DNA from 4 places in the Brevibacillus sp. HB2.2 genome. Region 1 is predicted to be linked to each of the others. Evidence: riboswitches for the same ligand, from Rfam matches in the RefSeq annotation. Region 1 holds a riboswitch; each other region holds the start of a gene.
The links. Region 1 has a riboswitch for cyclic di-GMP ahead of HP401_RS02800 (methyl-accepting chemotaxis protein). Riboswitches for the same ligand answer to the same signal wherever they lie in the genome.
Positions count from the first base shown of each region.

Region 2: another riboswitch for cyclic di-GMP. It lies ahead of yfmT (benzaldehyde dehydrogenase); the one in region 1 lies ahead of HP401_RS02800 (methyl-accepting chemotaxis protein).
Region 3: another riboswitch for cyclic di-GMP. It lies ahead of ggt (gamma-glutamyltransferase); the one in region 1 lies ahead of HP401_RS02800 (methyl-accepting chemotaxis protein).
Region 4: another riboswitch for cyclic di-GMP. It lies ahead of HP401_RS32425 (GNAT family N-acetyltransferase); the one in region 1 lies ahead of HP401_RS02800 (methyl-accepting chemotaxis protein).

Region 1 is NZ_JABSUV010000003.1:39,694-43,332, forward strand. Features, by position in the region: gene HP401_RS02800 (methyl-accepting chemotaxis protein) at 1-1,880, opposite strand, end outside; cyclic di-GMP riboswitch class I at 1,953-2,053, opposite strand; gene HP401_RS02805 (formate--tetrahydrofolate ligase) at 2,189-3,639, opposite strand, start outside.
Region 2 is NZ_JABSUV010000029.1:26,278-29,916, reverse strand. Features, by position in the region: gene HP401_RS20195 (hypothetical protein) at 1-187, shown strand, start outside; gene HP401_RS20190 (methyl-accepting chemotaxis protein) at 212-1,147, shown strand; cyclic di-GMP riboswitch class I at 1,323-1,408, shown strand; gene yfmT (benzaldehyde dehydrogenase) at 1,495-2,952, shown strand; gene HP401_RS20180 (methyl-accepting chemotaxis protein) at 2,983-3,639, shown strand, end outside.
Region 3 is NZ_JABSUV010000007.1:131,285-134,923, forward strand. Features, by position in the region: gene HP401_RS07105 (glutamine--tRNA ligase/YqeY domain fusion protein) at 1-565, opposite strand, end outside; gene HP401_RS07110 (SET domain-containing protein) at 645-1,262, opposite strand; cyclic di-GMP riboswitch class I at 1,503-1,591, shown strand; gene ggt (gamma-glutamyltransferase) at 1,773-3,491, shown strand; gene HP401_RS07120 (methyl-accepting chemotaxis protein) at 3,572-3,639, shown strand, end outside.
Region 4 is NZ_JABSUV010000032.1:53,885-57,523, forward strand. Features, by position in the region: gene HP401_RS32415 (amino acid ABC transporter substrate-binding protein) at 1-653, opposite strand, end outside; gene HP401_RS32420 (hypothetical protein) at 892-1,077, opposite strand; cyclic di-GMP riboswitch class I at 1,489-1,572, shown strand; gene HP401_RS32425 (GNAT family N-acetyltransferase) at 1,764-2,318, shown strand; gene HP401_RS32430 (methyl-accepting chemotaxis protein) at 2,320-3,639, shown strand, end outside.

The DNA.
Region 1 (3,639 bases):
TGCTCTTCGGTTGCCCTTGCCACTGTTTGCGCGTCGAGTGAAGCATGCTTTGCAATGGTATGCATTTCATCTACAGAAGCACTCACCTGTTGGGAGCCTGCTGACATTTGCTCAGATGCTGCGGATACTTCCAAAATGTGCGCGGCAACGTTCCGGGAAGATTCCAAAATATGCTCGAAGATTTCGCGAACCTCTTCGACCAATTGGATACCTTGCTGTGCGTTTTGGTTACCCTCGGTCATAACCTCTACTGCGTGATGAGTATCCTGCTGGATTTCCCCGATCAGCATTGCAATTTTCGATGCGGATTCCTCGGATTGGTTCGCCAGTTTTTTTACTTCACCAGCAACTACAGCAAACCCACGTCCATGCTCGCCAGCACGTGCTGCCTCAATCGAAGCGTTCAAGGCAAGCAAATTGATTTGCGAGGTCAACTGACTGATCGTATCGAGAATGCCTTCGATTTCTTTGGAGCGATTGTTGAGCTGCTCGATGGCTACAGTCGCCTTCGAAGTTCCCTCCCCAATGCTTCCCATCTGGCGAACTGCCTGCTCTACTACAGCAGTCCCTTGCTCAGCCTGCTCTGTTGCGATCTGGGCAGCCTCAGAAACATGTGCAGACGTCTCCGCGATTTTCACGATGCCTGCTGCCATGTCAGTCATCGACAATGCGACTTCCTGCGAGCTGGATGCCTGCGCCTCTGCTCCCTCAGAAATCTGTTCGATAGACAAGCCAATTTGGTTGATGTTTTCCGTCGCTTGTTTAATGCCTTCGGATACTTCCTGACTAAAACGCTGAACTTGATCAGACGACAGTGATACGTCTTCGATCAAATTTTTCAAGTGTGATACCGTCTGGTTAAAGTCACGGGACAGAACCGCAATCTCGTCTTTTCCGTCAACCGTTACGGTCTCTTTCAAGTTACCCTGCGCCACTACATTTACTGCGTGATTCAGACGCTCAATTGGTTTCACCATGCGTACAGCCAAGAAATAAACGAGGACAACCCCAAGCCCCAATACGATGAGGGAAATAACCGTCAATCGGACTAACAGTTGATCGACAGGTGCATGTAGCTCCGCTACGGGTGCAGTGATGAATATCCCCCAGTTCAAATTGGTTGGCGCATAGGAAGCAAATCGCTCTGTATTCTCGTATTCGTATTGGGCGATTCCATGATTCCCTTGCTTGATATCTTCAAAAGCAGTCTGAAGTTGAAGAATCCCCATATTGAGAATGGATTCCTTCAGAATGTACTCGCTGTTCGGATGATAAATAAATGTTCCTGTTTTGCTTACTAAAAAGGCGTAACCTAATTCGCCAAATTTCTCTTCAGACACCTTTTTTTGGATCTCGTTGATTGGAATCGTAGAACCGATGTAACCGTATTGACGGTTGTCCTTCATCAATGGAACGACCAGTGTCACGATGTTATTCCCTGTCCGCTTCGAAACGACTGGCTCAGAGACAACAACCTTCCCTTCCCCTTTGCTGGCTTCCTTAATATGCGGACGATCTGAAATGTCAGTCACTTCACCCTTGAAATTGATCACTTTCTTACCGCTTAAGTCATGCGAAAAGAAGAACGTCTCAAACTCGGGGTTTTTCTTTTGGGCTTCTTGAATGAGTTTCAGGTCTTGTTCGACATTTTGATCTGCCGACATCAACCCTCCTATCGCTCTTACAATCTCAATTTTCTCTTGAAAGAAACCATCGATACGAATCGAGAGATTGCTAGCTGACAGCTCAGCTTCCTTGTCCAGACTGTTTGCCAAAAGGTTGGAAGCACTCCAATAGCTTGCACCGCAAACCGTACCCAAACTTATCACCAACAGCAGGCACAAAACGATAATTAGCTTATTCTTCAAACTATTTTTCATACCGAATCCCTTCTCCCTTCTCTTTTTTCAACAAAAAAAAGACTGCCCACCGACAGCCCATCATGACTACGGTATGGCAACCCGGCTGTCCTAGCTGCGAAAGTCATTTGACCTTCGTCCTTAGACCCGTGGCTTTGCGTCCCTGCCTTTCAGCAAGTTTGCCTTTGTCATTCCTTGTTGTTTTTCAATTAAGTTCACTTTTTTTCAATCTCACCTTTCATTTCCCATAACTTTCCGCCAATAAACCTCAAAATGGAAAAAAAGCTGACAACCTTTTACAGCTGTCAGCTTTTTGTCACACTTTTTGATTAGCTTAATCCAATCACGTGGCCTTCCTCGTCGACAAATAACGATTCCGCAGCCGGCTTTTTCGGGAGGCCTGGCATGGTAACCAAGCTTCCGGTCAGTGCCACAATGAAACCAGCTCCTGCTGATATGCGCACTTCGCTCACATGAATCGTGAAGTCTACAGGTGCCCCCAACAGATCAGCGCGATCCGTAAAAGAGTAAGGTGTTTTCGCCATGCACACAGGCAGATGGGACATGCCCATTTCTTCTACCTTTTGCATCGTTTTTAATGCCAACGGCGAAAAGACAACTCCTGATCCACGGTATACTTCTTTCACGACAGTCTCAATCTTGTCTTTAATGCTGAGGCCTTCCTCATACAAGAATCGGAAGGACGAAGGCAGCTCTGCTGCTCGAATTACTTTTTCAGCCAGCTCGACACCGCCTGCTCCTCCTTCTGCCCACACTTTAGAGAGCGCTGCTTCGGCTCCAGCCGCTTGGCACAGCGCAATGACAGCATCAATCTCTGCTTGGGTATCTGTCGCAAAATGATTGATGGCCACCACTGCTGGCACACCGAACTTCTGTAGGTTTTCCAGATGTCGCTTGACGTTTTCGAAGCCTTTTTCCAGAGCAGACAAGTTCTCCACTGCCAAGTCAGGTACTTTTACCCCGCCGTTGTATTTCAACGAACGAACCGTAATGACCACGACAGCAGCCGATGGAGTCAGACCTGCTTTTCTGCACTTGATGTCAAAAAACTTCTCTGCCCCCAAGTCGGCACCAAATCCAGCCTCTGTTACGACGTAATCTGCCAGTTTCAAGGCCATTTTGGTTCCGATCACACTGCTGCACCCATGTGCGATATTGGCAAAAGGTCCACCGTGAATGATGACCGGGGTTCCCTCGATTGTCTGTACGAGATTGGGCTTGATGGCTTCCTTCAAGAGAACACACATCGCATCAACCGCGTTGATTTCTTCTGCCCGTACAGGCTGATCATTGAAATCGTAGCCAATAATGATACGGTTCAACCGCTCCCGCAAGTCTGCTAGATTCTCACTCAAGCATAAGATCGCCATGATTTCCGACGCTGTCGTAATCATGAAGCCATCCTCACGCGTCATTCCATTGCCCTCACCCAGACCAACCACGATGTTTCGCAGTGCGCGGTCGTTCATATCCATAGCTCGTTTCCAGACGATTTTCTTTGGATTGAGCCCGCGCGGATTGCCATGGAAAATATGATTGTCGATCATCGCTGCCAACAAGTTATGTGCAGCTGTAATCGCGTGAATGTCCCCTGTAAAATGCAGGTTAATTTCATCAGCCGGGAGAATTTGTGCCTGACCGCTTCCAGTTGCGCCTCCTTTGATCCCCATGCAAGGACCCAAGGACGGCTCGCGAAGTGCTGCCATTGTTTTCTTCCCGAGATGATTTAAAGATTGTGACAGACCAATCGTCGTGAGCG
Region 2 (3,639 bases), on a different contig from region 1:
TTTTCACGATAAACTGGAGCGCTATGCTTTGGAAATGCAGCAGTATTTGCAGGTGAAGCATTTTGAGCGTAAAGACGTGGAGCTCTTGGAGGGTCACTATTATTTCTTGGAAAACTTGCTGAGCTTGGCGAAACAACATCCGGGAATAATCGAGTCCCGCGTATATAGCCGCCGAGGTGACAATTGATGGGTACAAAGGAGAGGGAAGCGGATGTTTTGGAAAAAAGACAAAGGCCTGGCAGAAAAAGAGACAGCAGCGACGACAGCCACAACCACAATGGCAGGACAGCAAGACGCATGGAAACATGAGCTTCGCGGTCTTTACGAACAGATGGGTGCAATCCTCGCTTCGGACCAAGCGATGAACGCCGATTCCGATCAAATGGTGCGATTGGTGACGAGAATGAAGCGTGCCGTAGAGAATATCCAGGCCATTAATGAGCGGGATGATGAATCTGCGAGCCAGTTGTCGGTTCGAGGGGAGCGCCTGACAGACATCTGTAAACAATCGGTAGCGCGTGCAGATGAAGGCAAGAAGGCTATGACGGACGTTGTGGAAGTCATGAGCCTGCTCGACAAAGAATCGGTTCATACGTCCAAGTCCATGAGCCGCTTGGAAGAGCGTTCTTCGGAAATTACGAGTATTGTCAAGGTAATCAGTGACATTACGAATCAGACTAACCTTCTCGCTCTGAATGCAGCGATAGAAGCTGCACGTGCGGGGGAACAAGGCCGAGGCTTTGCTGTCGTAGCGGATGAAGTACGGAAGCTGGCAGAGATGACAGCGAACTCGACCAAGACGATTGCGGAATTGATCGGCAAGATTCAAGAAGAAATCAAGGAAGCATTGTCCAACAGTGAAAAAAGCAGCAGTGCGATTAAAAATGGACTTTCCATCAGCAAGGATGCTGCACAGAAGACGGATCAGATCGCGAACGCTTTCCAGGTACTGAACGGCGAAGTGGCGGGTGTGATGGAAATCATCGCGCATCAAAAGCGTTTTGCTGACGATGTGTCCCAGCAGGTACGTGAGGCAAAGGGCTTACTGGACGAGCTGAATGAAGGCATCACCAAGCACGTAAGAGACGCCAACGCGGTAGAGCAAATGCTCGCGACGAGCGTAAAGGATGTCAAAAAGTTATTGTGATCATGAGGAAGAAAAATTAGAAGTCCGTATCCAAGCGATGCGGACTTTTTGATATTTGTTCTTTCCTTTCACGAAATATTTACATGTTTACGTTTGACTATTCGAAATGGAGTACTATAATCAAAGTAGGTTTCTCCATATCTTTCCTTTTTTCGACAAAATCTTATCAGCATTCGCTATGAATGGGCAAACCCATTGAAAAGTGGGGACGCAAAGCCACGGGCCTAATGTACACGTTACGATGGCAGCCGGGTTGCCAACGAGCAGTGTATTTTGCTGTTTTAGTATGACGGCTCCTTTCATGCGAAAGGGGCCTATTTATTTTTCAAAAGGGGAGTGGTTGTAGCATGTCAATCCTTCAAACACTGGACAAGCAGTACATCAATGGGGAGTGGCGCGACGGACTTGGCGCGAAGACATTGCAAGATATCAACCCTTACAACGGGGAAGTCATCGCAGAATTCAAAATGGCAAATCTGGAGGATATCGACGCGGCTTACAAGGCGGCAGCCAACGCGAAAAAAGAGTGGGATGAAGTGAATGCCTATACCAAATCCCGAATGTTGGAGCGTGCTGTTCGCTATATCGAAGAGCATGAAGAAGAAATCATTCAGATCATCATTCGTGAACTAGGTGGAACCCGACTGAAGGCATTTTTTGAGATCGGGCTTGTGAAGGATATTATTCGCGAGGCGGCTACGTTCCCGGTGCGCATGGAAGGAAAAATTCTCCCTTCTCCCGTAGACGGAAAGGAAAATCGCTTGTATCGGATTCCCGCAGGAGTTGTCGGCGTCATCAGTCCGTTCAACTTCCCGTTCTATCTGTCGATGAAGTCCGTAGCTCCAGCTCTTGGCGCGGGCAACGGTGTCGTCCTCAAACCGCATGAACACACGCCAATCACGGGAGGGACTCTCATCGCGAAAATTTTTGAAGAAGTAGGTCTGCCCAAAGGCTTGATCAACGTCGTTGTAACGGATATTGCTGAAATTGGCGATGGGTTTGTCTCCCACCCGATTCCGCGCATCCTTTCGTTTACAGGCTCTAGCCAAGTAGGAAGCCATATCGCGCAAGTGGCAGCGAAGCATTTCAAGAAGGCGATTTTGGAGCTAGGCGGCAATAGTGCCCTGATTGTTTTGGAGGATGCGGATCTCCAGTATGCCGTCAATGCAGCGGTATTCAGCCGCTTTACCCACCAAGGTCAGATTTGCATGTCGGCTAACCGGGTTCTGGTTCACCAAGATGTATACGATAAATTCCTCGGTCTGTATGTGGAAAAAGTATCTGGTCTCAAGGTAGGCGACCCAAATGATCCAGACACGGTAATCGGTCCACTCATCAATCAACGGCAAGTCGCCAACCTGATGGCAACGATCGATGAGGCGATACGCGAAGGAGCCGTTCCTGCACTGAAAGGGGAAGTAAAAGGAAACGTGGTCGAGCCGATTGTTTTGACAGGTGTGACCACAGACATGTCCATTGCATCGAAAGAGCTGTTTGGTCCGGCTGTTTGCATCATGTCGTTTGCTTCCGAGGAAGAAGCAATTCGTATGGCGAACGAGACACCATTTGGATTGTCCGGGGCGATTCATACCCGCGATCTGGAGAGAGGTGCCCAGATGGCCAAGCGCATTGAGACCGGCATGATTCATATCAACGATGGAACGATCAATGACGAACCAATTGTGGCGTTCGGCGGTGAAAAGCATTCCGGATTGGGACGCTTGAATGGTCAATGGAGCCTAGAAGAGTTTACTACGCTAAAATGGATTTCGGTTCAGCACAAGAAGCGTCAATTTCCGTACTAATGCTAGCAAAAGATAGAGGTGAAGAGGGTCATGAACGGATACGAAGGATGGAACGAAACAGAAGCCTCCGAAAAGGGGAAAAATGCAGAACTTCTCGAGGCTTTCATCAAGGTTGCTCCCTATTTAAATGATTTGCTCAACGATGACATTACCATTGGGGTCTACGACACGGAAAAGCTATTGCGCAATGTGCCTGCCCAAACATTTTCCCTGCAGGTAAAGTCTGGTGATCCACTCCAGGAGGGAGATGTGATCACCAACGCGATTCAAAAAAACACCAAGCAGGCGATGATGGTTCCCAAGGAATTATTTGGTTTTCCTCTCGTCGCACGGGCGATCCCCTTGCATGATCACACGGGAAAAGTTATCGGCGGTGTTGGCATTGGTTCGAGTATGGAGCGAGCCAATGAGCTGTATGAAATTGCCGCAAATCTCTCGAGCGTCGTCGAGCAGGTCAGTGCCACCACACACGAGATGGCCGTGCAGATCGGGAATTTGAACGAGCAAATGAAGGCGATCTCAGAGCAAGCCAATGATGTGAGCCAAAGTACAACTGAGATCGAGCAAATTACACTCGCCGTGAAAAAAATCGCTGATCAAAGTAACATTTTGGGACTGAATGCGAGCATTGAGGCTGCGAGAGTAGGAGATGCAGGGCGTGGATTCGCTGTCGTCGCGAATGAGGTT
Region 3 (3,639 bases), on a different contig from region 1:
CACGCATGTTGAAGTTCTGCGAAGCCATATCGATTTTCGCACGCAGCACCTTTTCCCCGTCCTTGAATTCTCCTTGGCGCATACGTGCAAACAGGTCCAGGTTTTCCTCCACAGACCGGCTGCGGAACGGACTATCTGTGCCTGGCTCTGTCCATGTTCCACGCATTTTACGCATGTCTTCAGGAGACAGATCGTCCACGTAAGCCAGACCTTTTTTAATCAACAGCACCGCTCGGTTGTACATCTCTTCAAAGTAATCAGATGCAAAAAACAACCCGTCCCATTCGAAGCCAAGCCATTGAACGTCCCTTTTGATGGCTTCTACGTATTCGATGTCTTCCTTCACCGGGTTCGTATCGTCAAAACGCAGGTTGGCCTTGCCGGAGAATTCTCGTGCCAACTCAAAGTTGAGGCAGATTGCTTTTGCATGTCCAATATGGAGATACCCGTTCGGTTCTGGGGGAAAGCGGGTAATGATTTCCTTTACTTTGCCCTCTTGCAAGTCATCAATCATGATATTGCGGATAAAATTGGATGCCGCTACCTTGTTTTCCAATGAAATCAACCTTTCACTTCACCTTTACATTCCATAATACTGATTCTCTTCCCAGAGTTCAACAAAATCGGGTCGTTGACCGACCCGCTCACGTCTCCCATTGCTGCCCCGTTTGCCATTGTGACCTGCAATACAGGTGAATAACAGAATCAATGGCTAAGCGCTGCTCCGTAATCCCACGAATCTTTTCGAGATGCTTCGAGGGAATCAGATGCAGCAAAGGCTGTTCAACATGATTGAACCGTTGGAATGCTTCCGCTGCAATCCGATCCCACTGCGGGTAATACCGAAGCAAATCATCGGGCATTACACGGGAGCGGTCCGTGTCGGACTCGGGCAAACACTCAAATGGTTCATCCAAATTTAACGTTCCATAATCATCAGTCAGCTCTTCGCCCGGAAAAATATCCCGTGCAGCCAATTCCATATCATACATGGTCGGCACACAATTCGCATGAAAGCTGTGGTTCACGTACCTTGCCTTATCCCAACAAAGAATGTACTTTCCGAACTGGTTCTTAAACGAATATTTTTGTACGTCCTGTTTTCGTAATGAGTCAAGTCTTTCCACAAATGCAGGGTCCAATACTTGGTCCAAATCATCCTGTGCCCATACAATCGTTCCTTTTGGGATAAACCTTGTCGCAAACACACCGTACCCGATCTCATCGTTGATATAGCGCAATTCTGTATCGGGATGCATCATGGTCTTTGTTTCACTCCTTGGCAAATGTGCCTTTTTATCATCATAAGCAGCTTTGCCCCAGGAGGTGTGTGAATATCTTTCGAAAAATACATAGAATTCCTAACTATTTTTCCGGATTAAAATATTTTTCTTATTTACCACAAATGGTAAATAGTCTATATTATTGGCAAACGGAGTTTTAGGAACATTTTCCCACAACGATTGAATCAGTATATGTGTCATTTTATGCTTCACCCATTGATATCGAAACGGCATACCCGGGGAAATCCGGCGACGCAAAGCTACAGGGGCTACCTCCGCAACAGCGGACACGCTTGCCAGCTACCGAAGTATTGATGTAGGACGCGACCAATGATCCTATATCATTGGTCTTTTTTTGCGCTCATAATGTCTATTTTTGTCTACTTTTGTATGTTTGTGTATTTTTAACTTTTAAAGGAGGTGAGGCAACAGCGGATAGCCGGTTTAATGAATCATTATTCTTTTCATCATGAAGGAGGTTTCATAGGAATGTCATTCTGGAAGAAACTCTCGACCGTCGCTCTGACTGCTGTCATCGGGGTATCAACATTCTCTGGAGCACAAGCTGCTAACCGTCCAACATCGATGTCACCGAACGCAATGGTGACGACTCCTCACTATCTGGCTACGGCTGCGGCCCTGAAAACATTGGAAGACGGTGGAAATGCAGTAGATGCTGCTATTACAGCCGCTTCCACCTTAGCTGTTGTCTATCCTCATTACACAACCATTGGCGGAGATAACTTCTGGCTCATCTACAATGCCAAAACAAAAGAGCTGAAGGCGCTGAACGGCAGTGGTCGCGCAGGCGAAAAGGCAACCATCGACTATTACAAAGGCAAAGGCTACGAAAAAATCCCGTCCCGCGGTTATGAATCAGCAAACACTGTCCCTGGTGTCGTCTCCGGCTGGTGGGAGGCGTACAACTACGCCCATAAAAGCATGGGCAACAATAAGCTTCAATGGAACAGACTGCTGGAGCCTGCCATTGGATACGCCGAGAACGGATATCCCGTCTCCCCCAACCAAGTATATTGGACAAAATACGCGACAGATCCAACTGACAATGACTTGAAGAATCTTCAACGTTTTGATGGATTCCGCAAAACATTCCTGAAGCCCAACGGAGATCCTTATGCAGCAGGCGAAATTCTCAAACAAAAGGATCTTGCCAATACTTTGCGAATCATTGCGAAAAAAGGCGCTGACGGTTTTTATAAAGGTGAAGTTGCTAAAAAAATCGTAGCAGACATGAAAGCCAACGGCGGATTGCTCACGTTGAAAGATTTTGAGAAGCATACCTCCACTTGGGCAGATCCCATTACGGTAGACTACCGCGGTTACAAAGCGTATAACGTTCCGCCTAACTCCCAAGGCATGGCATCACTCTCTATTCTTAATGTTTTGAACAACTTTGACCTCAAGAGCATGGGTGAAGGAACACCCGATTACTACCACACGATTGTGGAAGCTACCAAACAGGCTTTTGCTGACCGCGACAAATGGCTGACTGACCCTGCCTTTGCGGATATCCCTGTGGATGAGCTGTTGTCCAAGCAGCACGGGAAAGATTTAGCTGCGCGCATTGATATGAAGCAAGCAGCCAAATCCGTAGAACCGCTTGATCCAAAAGGCGATACAACCTGGTTCGGGATCGTCGACAAAGATGGAAATGCCGTGTCCATCATTCAGAGTCACTACTTTGACTGGGGTTCTGGCATCGTAGCGAAAGATACGGGTGTCCTTTTGCAAAACCGCGGAAGCTATTTCTCCTTGGATTCCAAACACATCAATCACTTGGAACCAGGAAAACGCACCTTCCACACCATTAACCCAGCTATGCTCTTTAAAGGGGACAAGCCTTATCTTCTTTACGGAACACAAGGGGGAGAAGGACAGCCGCAAACGCAAGCCGCTCTCGTCACACGCATCGTCGACTTTGGTTTCAGCGTGCAAGACGCAATCGAAGCACCAAGATGGCTGCATGGACGCAACTGGGGATCTGCTTCCAACAATCTCAAGGTGGAAAGCCGCATCCCTCAAGAAGTCCTGGACGAGCTCATTAAACGTGGGCATCCAGTCGAAAAGCTTGAAGCAGCCTATACCGATGCGATGGGACAGTCCGGCGCAATCCTGATTGACCCGCAAACCAATGTAAAATTTGGCGGTGCAGACCCTCGCGGTGAAGGCGCAGCAATGGGCTATTAATATTTTGTCAGACTGCTGAGCTCATCTCAGCAGTCTGACTGTTTCTATTTCGCATTCACGGATTAGGAGTGGACAAACCTATGTTTTTGTTCAACAAACTCAGGAACAAAATGATTCTTTGGTTTCTCATCGTGGCTGTCATTCCACT
Region 4 (3,639 bases), on a different contig from region 1:
CCAATTCCATATTCCTCAGGAGACAGCGATTCTTCTAACTGCTTAAATGCTCCCGGCTCTTTTGCCATATAGTAATCGGCCACAATCTGGTCGATGACGACTGCTTCTACGCGACCGATCTTCAAATCACTCAGTGCCAGTACGTTATCAGGGAACTCGGTAATCGATTGGACCTGATTTTTGATATCACTCGCATTAATCGCGTCAGCTGCGGAAGACAGCTTTTGCAAACCAATTGCTTTACCGGCCAAGTCTGACAGCTTGGCCAAGTTGCTATTTGCCTTCGTGACCACTACTTGTGCGTTTTTCAGATAAGGCTTGGTAAAGAGAACCTTCCCTTTTCTCTCATCTGTAATCGTATATCCATTCCAGATCAAGTCAATACGACCACTGTTTAGTTCAGACTCTTTTGCACTCCAGTCGATTGTTTGAAACTCAACTTGTTTTCCCATTTTTTCGCCAGCTGCACGTGCATAATCAATATCAAAACCGACTAGCTCATTTTTCTCATCCCGGAAACCCATCGGTGCAAACTTATCATCAATTCCGATAATCAACTTATTCGCGTCAGCGCCAGTTTTTGCGCTGGAACAGCCCACTACCAACGAAACCACCGCACCCAACAACAATGACATCCATGCTATTTTCTTCATCGTGATGATCCCCCTCGTTTCCCTACTCTATATTTTACTCTGATAAAGTGGTAATACGTTAACAAGGTATCATGATAGCACATTAGCAAGGAATAGTCGATACTTTAGTAAACAAAAGCACCTTAGAAATATACGCCAAATAATTGGGGAAAATGCCTGGCTACCTCCATCACGAAAAAGCCCTCCACATTCAATGGAGAGCTTTTTTGTGTTGGAGCTATACACCCGTTTCCTATCCTTACGCCTGATTGCACACTTTGATATATGAAACATTTCTCACGTTGATGACAACATCATCATACTGGAGCCATCCGTCGTTTTGATTAGCGACCATTTGAATGATCTCTTCCGGTTCCGTGGATTCGATGCTAATCGTTTCACCGCCTCCGGAAAAGTAGAATTGAATCACTTTTGCTTCCTTCATAATATCCCCTCCTATTCCTTCTAGTTATCGGATGGTTGGAAAATTTTTGTTACGGGTGATTTATATGTATTCCATTCAACTCCTGAGCGGCTACGTGCATTCAAACACCAAAAACTTTTTCAGAAGGTTTCTCTTTCATCAAACAGGGGAAAGTACGTTTATATAAAGTAAATTTGGATGGATGGTCAGCAGTTCACATTCGATATCACTGGGGAAGACATTCTGCGTACCCTAACCTAACGCCTATGAATGAAGGACTAGTTGATATCACAAATGGTTTTTTGTTCGTCTATACTTTATGAACAATTAGTTTCTTTACCCTACCAAAACTTGACAAAGTATATCTTTTGTCTTATATTTTGCATGATTATGTCCAGCAAAATTCGACACACTTTTACAAGTTTTGCTAATAAATGCAAAAGGCAAAGTCATCGAAAGGTGGCGACGCAAAACCACGGGTCTACAGTCTTTGACCATGATAGCCGGGTTGCCATCATCTTGGAACAATTTTTTTGATGTTGGTAGCTTCGGTTGTTCCATTCCGATGGAACGGCCTTTTTTTGTGTTTCGTTTTTTGAAAGGGGGATGAAAGCACTCTCATTTTTGCAACAGAATGGAAAAACATAACTTTTGGGACGTCAAACATACACAACACGGTAATCAGAAAACGATGGAGTGGAGAAGTTATGTACAAACAAGTAGAAACCGTACAAGAGTTAGCTAAATTTCATGAAATCAAAGAAACAGTATGGACAAGCATGGGCTTCGAGATGGAGTACGCGAAAGAAGGCTCCGCACAATTCCTCCTACTTGCCGATGATGGTGAAGCAGGTGGAACATTTGAAATGACGCCCTTTTCCAAATCAAGTGCTTATATGAAATCACTATTTCAGGATGTTGTTACAGAAGATATGAAAGTAATGGAGGTAGACAGTCTTGCTGTTTTGCCGAAATACCGTGGACAACTAGGGCAAAAAGGAATTTGCTTGATGATAGATTACGCTGAAAAGCATGGCTATACCCACGCAATCGGGGTAGCAGATCCAACTTTTTTTAAATTTATTAACACGAAGTATCAAGTAAAGGCGACTCAGACCAAAGATATCGTCTTTTACAAAGGGGCCGATGCCATTCCGACCCTCTTTCATCTAAAAGATGTCTATGACAATAAGCACGATCCGAAATATTCCTGGTACAATTCGTCGTCGTCCAATCAAGTAAAAGTCGAGGTAGGTGGGTAACATGGATAACATTGATCTATTGAGAAGAAGAAACAATTGGGTCGTAATCGTATTCGCAAGTATTATTACGGTTGTTCAGGTCTTAAACCTCTTTCTAGGCGTCTCGTACACATTCGTTTTCACAATACTGGGTATTTTGTATGGCGTACTGGCACCTTTTACTTACATCTCCAATCGCCCGAGCTTCCGTGAAAAAGCAGCGCCCTTCATGAAGTTCTTCAACTTAGTCGTAATCGGGATCTTCATGTTCATTGTAGTTGGACTGGACCCGCATATGATCAATATCATGACCATTATGTTCTTTGTAGCCGTCATGGGGATTTATCAAGACCGACTCATCAATATTTTGACCATTGTATCGACATTAGGCATTGTCTCTTACTACTTCCTGACACAGAGAGAATTGATTTTCCATTCGACAAGCAATCTTGACCTGATGTACTTCCTGCTCACCTTCTGCTTCGTCTCTATCACGAGCATGATGCATGCTGTATTCAATAACAAACTGCAAGAGGAAAGTGAGCAACAAAAGCAAGAAGCGATTGCCTCGAAGGAATCGTTGCAACGTGTTCTCGATCAGATCAACGAGTCTCTCACCTCTATGCAAGACTATCAAGAGAATTTGAACAAGGTAACAGATGGTGTAAATGTTCGCGCTGTCGAAACCGTTGCTTCCCTGCAAGACATTATGGAGTCCTTTACGGTCCAGACTAGCAATACGGACGAGCTGCGTCGGGAAATGAGCTCGACGAATCTGCAAGTTGAGGACATGACCCGCTCTGTTACAGAGATGCATGAGTACGTAGAATCGACCAAAGAAGCCACTAGCGAGAGTGGAAAACGCATTGGCAACATCGGCAATGACTTTGAACGATTCATCACGGACATCCAAGGTACGAACCAGCTGATTCAAGAGCTCAATAAAGAAACCGAATCGATTGGGAAAATCATTCAAACCATTTCCGATATTTCTGCACAAACCAACCTGTTGGCACTCAATGCCACGATTGAAGCGTCTCGGGCAGGTGAACACGGCCGAGGATTTGCTGTCGTAGCAGATGAAGTACGCAAGCTCGCTGAATCCTCCAAGCTATCCTCCGAGTCGATCTCGAGCTTGCTCATGACCATTCGTGAAAAAATGAAGCTCGTATCGGATATGATTTCCGAGTCACAGACGTCTTTTGAGAAAAATAGCGAGGGCATCCTCGAAGTACAAGAAATGTTCACCAATGTAGACAACTACATGCAAAACTTCGCAGATAAAACGAAGAATCTGCAAGAGTTCATCGTCCATGTTCACAGCATGATTCAGGAAGTCGGC